2 regions of the Bacillus cereus group sp. BfR-BA-01316 genome follow, and region 1 is predicted to be linked to the other one. Evidence: riboswitches for the same ligand, from Rfam matches in the RefSeq annotation. Region 1 holds a riboswitch; the other holds the start of a gene.

Region 1 (5,377 bases):
TGGCTACAGAAGCTATTGGATCTATAGGGATAATAGAAGCTATAGCATATCCGATACTTGATCCAGCAAATATAATTGGGAAAATATGTCCGCCGCGCCAACCCGTATTTAAACAAACGGCAGTAATACATAATTTTAAAACCCCTGAAAGAAGTAGTACCCAGAAAGATAAATGGCTCCATTCAACGACTAAATCTTTTAATTGATGTTCCCCTGAAAATAACGTATACGGGAGAAAAGTTCCTGTAACTCCTAATAAAATACCGCCTATAATTCCAAGTGATACCTTGTATTCCCTGAAGGGGTGGATTAATTTCTCTAATGTGAATTCTAATTTGAAATAAAAGAAACCAACTATAGCACCAATGCTAGCAAGTGGTAGAAAGGCGATCCATTCATTAAGAGAAAGGGAACCTTCCCCGAAATCAACAATAAAGGATCCACGATTATCGAGTTTACTAAGCAATAAATAAACGGAAAAACCAGCAAAAGTGGTAGCTAAATATACAATTGCTTTTTTTCCTTTAGAAAATTCGTTAATTTGTTCACCCTCATTTTCATTCGGAGCTAAGAAACCGAATAATGGTGCATTAAAAATTACACTTAAAGTAGCACCAATTCCAACTTCTGTTAGTTCATTCATCCCTTTTAAAGCAAATTTAAAGCGATCTCCTACCCATGTACAAAGTCCACCGATAATTCCAACAAGTGCTGCTTCTGGGCCTAAACTAGCTCCAAATATTAAAACGATAATCGCAGTTAAAGTAGCTTTATGTACAAAACTGTATTCAATTCTACCTGTTTTTTTATATTCAGCCATCACTTCCGGCATAAGGCGTGGATATGTACCGAAGTATTTTTGTGTTAAACCAACGAGGATACCACCGATGATTGTTACACAAACGGTGTAATAAGGGGGAGAAGAGAAAATAGTAGGTAAGTATCCCCAAATAAAGTGAATTCCGATATTTATTGTAACTAAAAATAACCAGACTGTAGCTCCTACTATAGAGCCTAAAAGAATGCCATATAGGACGAGTATATAGTGCATGTCCTTTTTATTTGTCATGTTGTACCTCCGTTATGTAAGTTTTAATGTAGAAAGGATTGAATATGCTAGTGTGAAATGAATTGAATATATATAGTATCTTTTTGAGGGATTGGCTTATTCAATATATTGAGATCTCATGAAAATTTGAAACCAACGCGGTTAAACCACTTATTTAATTCTATATATTGATCGGAGTTTTTAAAAGGTCTTTTTCAAATAAATATGGAATATATTTCTTTTGTTGTTTATATTAAATTCCTTACATTTAATTTAGAACATTCAGAAAAACCATTTGACATCAGGAAATTATTGCTATAAAATCAACGGTAATTGCATAGTCTTATCAAGAAAAGGTGGAGGGACAGGCCCGATGAAACCTTGGCAACAGCCGAATAACGGAATTGTGCCAAATCCTGCAGGTAATAATCCTGAGAGATAAGAAAGAGCCTTTAGAGCGTGTTTTCAAACTGCTCCTTTCTTGTTTTCAGGAAAGGGGTAGTTTTTTATTTTGCATAAAGTGAAACTTTAATCAGTGGGGGTTTTGTCCCTCTCCCACTGATTATTAGCCTTCACCAATCGGGCAGTTATCTCCCGCATAACTTCCTCGCATTCGCTGAATTTTGAGGTGGGAGTCTTACTGCCCGCAAATAGGGGGATAAAAGAAAGGAGAATGAGAGATGGGAGAATCATGGGGGAAAGGAACGATTTGTGTGCAAGGTGGCTATACGCCAAAAAATGGTGAGCCGCGTGTTTTGCCACTTTATCAAAGTACAACGTATAAATACGATACGTCAGATGATTTAGCAGCACTATTTAATTTAGAGGCAGAAGGATATATATATACGCGTATTGGAAATCCTACTCTAGCTGCATTTGAGCAGAAGTTATCAGATTTAGAAGGCGGTGTAGGGGCTGTTGCAACAGCTTCTGGGCAGGCAGCTATTATGCTTGCGGTTTTAAATATTTGCAGTAGTGGAGACCATTTACTTTGTTCTTCAACTGTTTACGGAGGAACGTTTAATTTATTTGGAGTGAGTTTGCGTAAGCTTGGCATCGATGTTACGTTCTTTAATCCTAATTTAACGGCAGATGAAATTGCGGCACTTGCTAATGATAAGACAAAACTCGTTTATGCAGAATCGTTAGGAAATCCAGCAATGAACGTTTTGAATTTCAAAGAACTTTCAACGGCAGCAAAAGAATTAGAAGTACCTTTTATCGTTGATAATACATTAGCGACGCCTTATTTATGCCAGGCGTTTGAACATGGGGCAAATATCATTGTCCATTCTACAACGAAATATATTGATGGCCATGCAAGTTCTCTAGGCGGCATTGTAATAGATGGAGGGAACTTCGACTGGACAAATGGAAAATATCCTGAGCTTGTCGAATCTGATCCGAGTTATCACGGCGTAAGCTATGTTCAAAATTTTGGAGCAGCAGCGTATATTGTGAAAGCGCGTGTTCAATTATTAAGAGACTATGGAAACTGTATGAGCCCATTCAATGCATATATTAGCAACATTGGCCTGGAAACATTGCATTTACGAATGGAGCGTCATAGTGAAAATGCTCTCGAAGTTGCTAAGTGGCTTGCTAATCATGATCGTATTGAATGGGTGAATTATCCGGGGTTAGATAGTAATGAAAGTTACTCGTTAGCACAAAAATATTTGAAAAAAGGTGCTAGTGGAGTTTTAACTTTCGGTATTAAAGGCGGATTAGAAGCAGCAAAAGAATTTATCGCAAATGTAAAACTTGCAACTCTTGTAACGCATGTAGCTGATGCAAGAACTTGTGTAATACATCCTGCTAGTACGACGCACAGACAATTAAGCACAGAAAATCAGCGTTTAGCTGGCGTTACATCTGATTTAATCCGTTTATCGGTCGGTATAGAAGATGTTTCTGATATTATTGCAGATTTAGAAGCGGCGCTAGTCGGAGGCAAACAACATGCCGATCATAATTGATAAAGATTTACCAGCTCGCAAAGTATTGCAGAAGGAAAATATTTTTGTAATGACGAAGGAGCGAGCAGTAACACAAGATATACGTGCTTTGAAAATTGCTATATTAAATTTAATGCCTACAAAGCAAGAAACAGAGGCGCAATTACTTCGTTTAATTGGAAATACACCGTTGCAATTAGATGTTCATTTACTTCATATGGAATCGCATCTGTCTCGCAATGTAGCGCAGGACCATTTAACGAGCTTCTATAAAACATTTCGTGATATTGAGAATGAAAAATTTGATGGACTCATTATTACAGGAGCACCAGTTGAAACTCTTTCTTTTGAAGAGGTAGATTATTGGGAAGAGCTTGGACGTATTATGGAGTATTCAAAAACGAATGTAACATCGACGCTTCATATTTGCTGGGGGGCACAAGCAGGTTTGTATTATCACTATGGTGTGCCGAAGTATTCTCTTGCGGAAAAAATGTTTGGTGTATTTGAACATGAGGTTCGCGAGCAACATGTGAAATTGTTACAAGGGTTTGATGAAGTGTTTTTTGCTCCGCATTCTCGTCATACAGAAGTACGAGAGAGCGACATTGAAAAAGTGAAAGAATTAACGTTATTAGCCAATTCTGAAGAAGCGGGTGTTCATCTTGCTATTGGGCAAGAGGGAAGGCAAGTTTTCGCACTCGGACATAGTGAATATAGTTGTGATACGTTAAAGCAAGAATACGAGCGGGACTGCCAAAAAGGGTTAAATATTGATGTGCCAAAAAATTATTTTAAACATAATAATCCAGATGAGAAGCCACTTGTTAGGTGGAGGAGTCATGGGAACTTATTATTCTCTAATTGGCTGAATTATTATGTGTATCAAGAAACCCCTTATATATTGTAAATAAAGTGAAACTTTAATCAGTGGTTTTTTTTTCATCCCCCACTGATTATTAGCCTTCACCAATCGGGCTTTTACGGGCAGTTGATCTCCCATCTAACTTCCTCGCATTCGCCGAATTTCGAGGTGGGAGTCTTACTGCCCGTTAATGCGGGATAAAGATTGTGTAACACGTGGTAGCGTTTTCCTTGTAAAGATTAACCTTTATTTTTCCGAATGTTCTAAATTAATTGTTTTTCTGATTTTTCGTCTATATAATTCATCTAAACACAATTTTTGAGGGGTGGACAGTATTATGAAAGAAATTCAAGTGGGGTTATTAGGTCTTGGGACAGTTGGTAGTGGTGTAGTTCGTATTATTACAGATCATCAAGAACGACTTATACACCAAGTAGGTTGTCCAGTGAAAGTAACGAAAGTATTGGTGCAAAACATTGAGAAAGAGAGAGAGGTCGACGTGCCTTCTACTCTATTAACACAAAATGTGAATGAAATTTTAGATAATCCTAATATTGATGTTGTCATCGAAGTAATGGGCGGGATCGATGATGCAAAAGTATATATTTTGCAAGCTTTAAAAGGCGGAAAGCACGTTGTGACTGCAAATAAAGATTTAATGGCGTTACACGGAGCGGAACTCTTAGCGGTAGCAAAAGATAACAAGGCTGATTTATTTTACGAAGCAAGTGTAGCTGGAGGGATTCCAATTTTACGAAGCATCGTAGAAGGACTTTCTTCAGATCTTATTACGAAAGTAATGGGAATTGTAAATGGAACGACAAATTTTATTTTGACGAAAATGTCAGACGAAGGGAGAGCATATAACGACGTGTTAAAAGAAGCTCAGCAGCTTGGATTTGCAGAAGCAGATCCAACATCAGACGTAGAAGGTTTAGATGCAGCAAGAAAAATGACGATTTTGGCTACTCTCGGTTTCTCTACAAATGTAGAGCTTGGAGATGTGAAGGTAAAAGGAATTACTTCTATTACAGCAGAAGATATTGAATATAGTAAGAGCTTAGGCTATACAATTAAATTAATTGGTCTTGCAAAGCGAGATGGCGAGAAATTAGAGGTTACAGTTGAGCCGACTTTACTTCCAAATGCACACCCTCTTGCGGCAGTGCAAAATGAATATAATGCTGTCTATGTGTATGGTGAAGCGGTAGGAGAAACGATGTTTTATGGTCCGGGAGCAGGAAGCTTACCGACAGCGACAGCTGTTGTTTCTGACCTAGTTGCTGTAATGCAAAATATTAGGCTAGGTGTAAACGGAAATAGTGCGGTATCCCCGCAGTATAAAAAGGTACTAAAAGAGCCAGATGAAATTGTTGTGAAAAAGTTTTTAAGGCTTCATGTGAAAGACGAAATTGGTGTATTTGCAAAAATTACATCATTGTTCTCTGAGCGCGGTGTTAGTTTTGAAAAGATTATTCAAATGCCACTTGAAGAGAAAGGGAAAGC
Region 2 (5,377 bases), on a different contig from region 1:
CTTCCTATCTCTTCCGATAAAATCAAACGTAAATTAATTTAGTTTATATATATGCAAACATTTTACAATAGTGTTTAGGAATTATCGATAAAACAAATAAATCATTTTTATGTTTGTTAATAAAAAACAATAATATAATACGTTCAGGTATTACTTCATAATAAAAGGTTGATGGGCATGGAGGACCACCAACCTTTTATCATATTGCTTTAGATGTTTGTATTCATTATTACATTGTTTACTAAAATATCAATCTCTGATGTATCAACTCTCTCTTGCAGTTCATTCTTTAATTCTTTTACTAGTTTTTCGACACCATCAAATAAATTGAGCTCAGCTTCAACTAAGAAAGCTTTTCCTCCATTAGATTCAATCTCTTTAATCGTTTCATCTGCAGCTGTTTTATTTCAGCCGTAGTGAATCGCAACTAATGTACCCTCTTTCGCCAATCTCTTTGCAATGGCACGGCCAATTCCACGACTCGCCCCTGTTACTAACGCTACTTTCCCATCAAGATTTTTCATTTTTCCATCCTTCCTCAATTTTCGTTTGATAAAATCCTATACTTATATTTTTATTGAAATATCAATAATTTAAAATACAGATTTATAGGTAATTCAGTTAGTTAACTCATGATATTATAGTTGTAATTTACGATTTACTTTAGAAAATGAAATAAGGAGGCTACACAATGCAAAACGCAGTAAAATTGGATGAAATCGATCATAAAATTATGAACCTGTTATATAAAAATGCGAGAATTTCTGTTTCAGAAATAGGACGGATTATATCCATGACGCAGCCTGCTGCAAAAGAACTGATTAACAAACTTGAAGATCAAGGAGTTATAGCGGCTTACAGAACAAAATTTGAGCCTTCCAAAATTAATAAAAACATTCAAGCATTCATTATGTTTAAAACGAGCCAATGCTCTGATTTTATCCAATTGTGTAATGCCGCTCCTGAAGTAACAGATCACCCATTATCTATTGAACAAAGAGATGGTATTAAACTAAATCGCATCCAAGAAATTGCTGAAGAGATTTGTTATCAAAATAACGAGGAAATAAATGATTAGTAAATAAAAAAGAGCATTGAAAAATCAATGTTCTTTTTTATTGCGTTTTTACTTGTTAATTAGATTTCCCTTCGAAAAGAGAACCTGTTATTCAAATCGAAAGTATTTTAACCACCTACCCCTGATTCCTCTGCACCTCCCTAAACTCCTCCTTCACCTTCTCTAACAACCCTTCTTCCGTAATTAATCGATATGCCGTATTCGCTAATGCCTTTGCCGATGTAATTAACGCTTTATCACCTAGTTCTGAACGAGCTGCTTCTCTAAATTCATTCGTATGAGCAATTAAGTCATCTGGCCCAATTTTAATGTAAGGATGAATTGTCGGTACGACTTGGCTTACGTTTCCTGCGTCTGTTGAGCCGATTCCTACTCTTTCTTTACGGTTTACATCTTCACCAAGTTGTTCTAGTTCTTCGGCTACGACGTCATTAAATGTTTCTGTTACGAGCAATTCATCGATTTCATTTTGGAATTGATGAATTTTCACTTTTGTACCTGTTGCTAGTGCTGCACCTTGTGCGATATTTCTTACTTTTTCTGTTACCTCAGCACATCTTGTTCTTGTTGCTGCGCGGATAAAGAATCGTGCCGATGCGTAATCAGGAATAATATTAGGCGCTTTTCCTCCTTCTGTAATGACTCCATGAATTTTCACATCTGATGGAAGTTGTTGGCGAAGTGCATTAATACTGTTATAAAGCTGGATAATCGCATCTAATGCGTTTATTCCTTCTTCAGGCGAAGCTGCTGCGTGAGCTGTTTTCCCGTAAAAATGAAAATCTAGTGGATCGACCGCTAGTGATGGACTCGTCGTCGCTGTTTTTCCGCTCGGATGAATCATAAGCGCCGCATCAATATTTTTAAATAAACCTGCTTTTACATAACTCGCTTTCGCACTACCATTTGGCCCACCCTCTTCTGCTGGTGTTCCGAACACGACAACTTCCCCGCCGATTTCTTCAAGTGTTTCTGATAATGCGATCGCTGCTGCAACGCTAATTGTTCCGATTAAATTGTGACCACACGCATGGCCGAGTCCTGGTAAAGCATCATACTCAGCTAAAAATGCGATTACTGGCCCTTGTTTTCCGGAACTTTTTCTTGCGATAAAGCCTGTTTCATGCCCAGCTATATTATGTTGCAATTGGAATCCTGCGCTTCCTAACAGTAAACTTAATGCTCTTGATGCGTAAAACTCTTGGTTACCAATCTCCGGATTCGCATGAATATCATGACTTGTTTTTATGTATTTTTCCTTATTTCTTTCTATACTTTCAGTAATTGTTTTTCTTTGTGACGTTACTCCTGTCGCTCCCATTTTTCTTCCTCCTTTTATTTTCACGTAAAAAAGCCTCTTTCTAAAAGATAGAAAGAGGCTTTTTTACGTGAAAATGAGCTTCTTTCTTATCTTTCAAGTTACCTTGCTGGAATTGGCACAGTATTCATATAGAATCCGCTGCCGAGGTTTCGTAGGGCCAGTCCCTCCACCTCTCGTGATAAGAATTTTCATAAAATTATATTAAATTATTTTTATTCTAAGTTCATTCCAGGCAAAAGTCAAGGAATTCCTATCCGAATTTACCGAATATCTAAAAACCCTTTTAATACGCCAATTGTCTCCGGTGCTTGTAGTCTTGCACATATGTACGGGAATTCCGTACTACCTTCAAACATCATTTGAGATGTGAGCGGTGCCCCTGCCCAAAAGATTTCATCATCGATTACTATAAACGGGTATGCTTTGTTTTGTCTTTGTAACTTTATATTTTTTAATGGAACTGGTCCATCACTATATACCGTTACTTGTGCATTCGTACGCATTAACGCTTGCCATACTCTTTTATCTACTTGCCTTGTGCTTGGAAGTGAAATGATAATTTGACGTTTTGCAGCTAAAATATCTTTTAGTAGTCCTTTCGGCTCTTCAAGATTCATTTCCATAAACCAACGTAAACGTTTCGATATTTTCCGCTCCCACACTTGTCTTGATGTCGTACGATCATATACATCTCCGTGACGTTCTATATGGGCTGTTAATTGTGATAACGCTTGTTTTCTCGATAAATTTTTACGCATGTAGTGGCAATCTGATAATTGAATGAACTTCCCTCTCGCTCTCGTAACTGCTACATTGACGAGACGATGGTTTTTATGATCAAAGAATAACACACCAGGACGTTCTTGCGGATAACTATCAACCGTATCAAAGATCATCATATCTCTTTCAGACCCTTGAAACTTATGAACTGTCGCCGCTAAAACTGGTATGTTTTGATATTTCGTTCTCTGCAACATTTCTCTAATGCACGTTGATAAAAAGCGGGACTGCGCCCTGTACGGCGTAACTACACCGATAGATTGAACACCATCTAACAATCCAATTAACATCATTTGCATCGCTACTAACCCAGACATAATATTAAAACGCGAACCTGAAGCAGCGTCTTTTAAAGAAAAAGCTCCCATTAAGCTCGTATCAAATAAAACACTAGCTTCATTTGCGAACGGTTGTAGTTTCGCAAGTTCTTTACGCTCTGAAACAGATGGATGATCGTAAACTCTATTTTTATAAATAAATGAATTCGTAAACTTCGATATATCCGCATGCATACGTCTTTGTTCCTGCAACATAAAAAGGTTGGGATGTGCTTCTGATTTATTTACAGAATTAACAATCCCTGCATGATAAAACATATCTTCACCGAGCCATTTTCGAACGAGTTCATGGTTTGCCATCGCAATCGGAGGTAATTGTAAAAAGTCACCACAAACGACAATACGTTTTCCAAGAGAAGCAGCTAATGCGATTTGCGGAACATATGCCATACTTACTTCATCTACAACAACTAAATCAAATGTGCGCTCATAAATAAGTGAATCAATGGCACATTTTGATAGCGTTGCACCGATTACTTTTGCATTTTCAATATATTCTTTTTCTACTTCTTTAATTTTCGCTTTTTGCTTTCGAAGATCACTTTCAATCTCTTGTATACGCTTCTTATCAGCAGAAGTCGCTTTATATGATAAAATCTTTTCACGAAGATCTTGTCGTGTCTCTTCTAAATAGAGTCTTTCTTCTCCCCAAGATCCGTTCGTCGTTTCAACTAACTTCGACGCAAGTAACGTTTCATGATTTCGTATATGTTCATGTTGACTATAACCGTAACGAACAATTTCGCCAGGTGTCCATTTCTTCTTCTTCTCAATTTGCTTCGTTACTTCACTCATTAATACGTCCACAGCCGCATTACTATGAGCTAACACAAGTACCGATTTTCCTTTTTGATAATGAGCAGAAATAATACGCGATAAATTGTAAGACTTCCCTGTTCCCGGTGGTCCCCACACGTACGTTGTCGGATTGTAAAATGAACGATACGCCAATTCATTTTTCGTATTTTTCATCTTCTCAATATGCTTCGGACTACTCGTCCCATCAACAAGACGCTTTATACGATTACGTTTCAACTTATCTTTATGCGCCTCTTTCAATCGCTCTTGCAGTTGCTCTAAAAGTTGCCACGGTTCACTGTATAAAACAGCTTCTCTTATTTCACCTTGTATATAATCATTTAACTTCAGTTCTATTTCTAATCCATGTACAGATAATACTTCCCCCGTCGCTTCTTCACCATCGAACTCAATTCGAATTGGTGAACCTTCCGGTAAGCTTACTTCCGAAATAAGCTGAAATACGTATACTGTACTTTCATAATCTGTATATAAGAAACGACCGTTAATGATAGAAATTTTACTACCACCTATCGTCTTCCAATGTTTAATTTCATATGCTAATGCATAATGCCACTCTTTCATCGTTTCCGATAATGAAGGAGTTTGAGTAGTTGTATTCATAGTATAATCTCCTTCCTTCTCCCCAAACATACTTTCTCACTATACCATATTACACGTTAAAATTTGTAAGGTTTTTATCTTGCTTATTTTCTTAATTTTCAATATTATTTTATATATAATTTTCAGAAAGAAGGAGTGCACATGCCAGTCAGAAGAATTGAACACGTCGGACTTATGGTCGCAAACTTAGAAACATCTATTTCATTTTATGAGGAAGTAGTCGGCTTACAGCTCATTAAACGGATGGGGCATCCAAACCCAGACTTAAAACTCGCTTTTTTAGGTGTAGAAGAATCAAAAGAAACGATACTCGAACTAATTGAAGGTTACAACTCTTCTCTTCCGGCAGAAGGAAAAGTGCATCACATTTGCTTTAAGGTAGATTCATTAGAAGATGAAATCGAAAGAATACAGAAACACGGAGTAACATTTTTACTT

What was found. Region 1 has a riboswitch for S-adenosylmethionine ahead of MR071_RS09040 (bifunctional O-acetylhomoserine aminocarboxypropyltransferase/cysteine synthase). Riboswitches for the same ligand answer to the same signal wherever they lie in the genome.
Positions count from the first base shown of each region.
Region 2: another riboswitch for S-adenosylmethionine. It lies ahead of MR071_RS15320 (M20 family metallopeptidase); the one in region 1 lies ahead of MR071_RS09040 (bifunctional O-acetylhomoserine aminocarboxypropyltransferase/cysteine synthase).

Region 1 covers NZ_JAKUGX010000008.1:39,606-44,982, reverse strand. The annotation lists gene MR071_RS09045 (chloride channel protein) at 1-1,069, opposite strand, end outside; SAM riboswitch class I at 1,389-1,493, shown strand; gene MR071_RS09040 (bifunctional O-acetylhomoserine aminocarboxypropyltransferase/cysteine synthase) at 1,729-3,027, shown strand; gene metA (homoserine O-acetyltransferase MetA) at 3,011-3,916, shown strand; gene MR071_RS09030 (homoserine dehydrogenase) at 4,209-5,377, shown strand, end outside.
Region 2 covers NZ_JAKUGX010000019.1:21,930-27,306, reverse strand. The annotation lists partial or broken gene MR071_RS15330 (SDR family NAD(P)-dependent oxidoreductase) at 219-524, opposite strand; gene MR071_RS15325 (Lrp/AsnC family transcriptional regulator) at 692-1,078, shown strand; gene MR071_RS15320 (M20 family metallopeptidase) at 1,194-2,399, opposite strand; SAM riboswitch class I at 2,483-2,584, opposite strand; gene MR071_RS15315 (AAA domain-containing protein) at 2,660-4,969, opposite strand; gene MR071_RS15310 (VOC family protein) at 5,081-5,377, shown strand, end outside.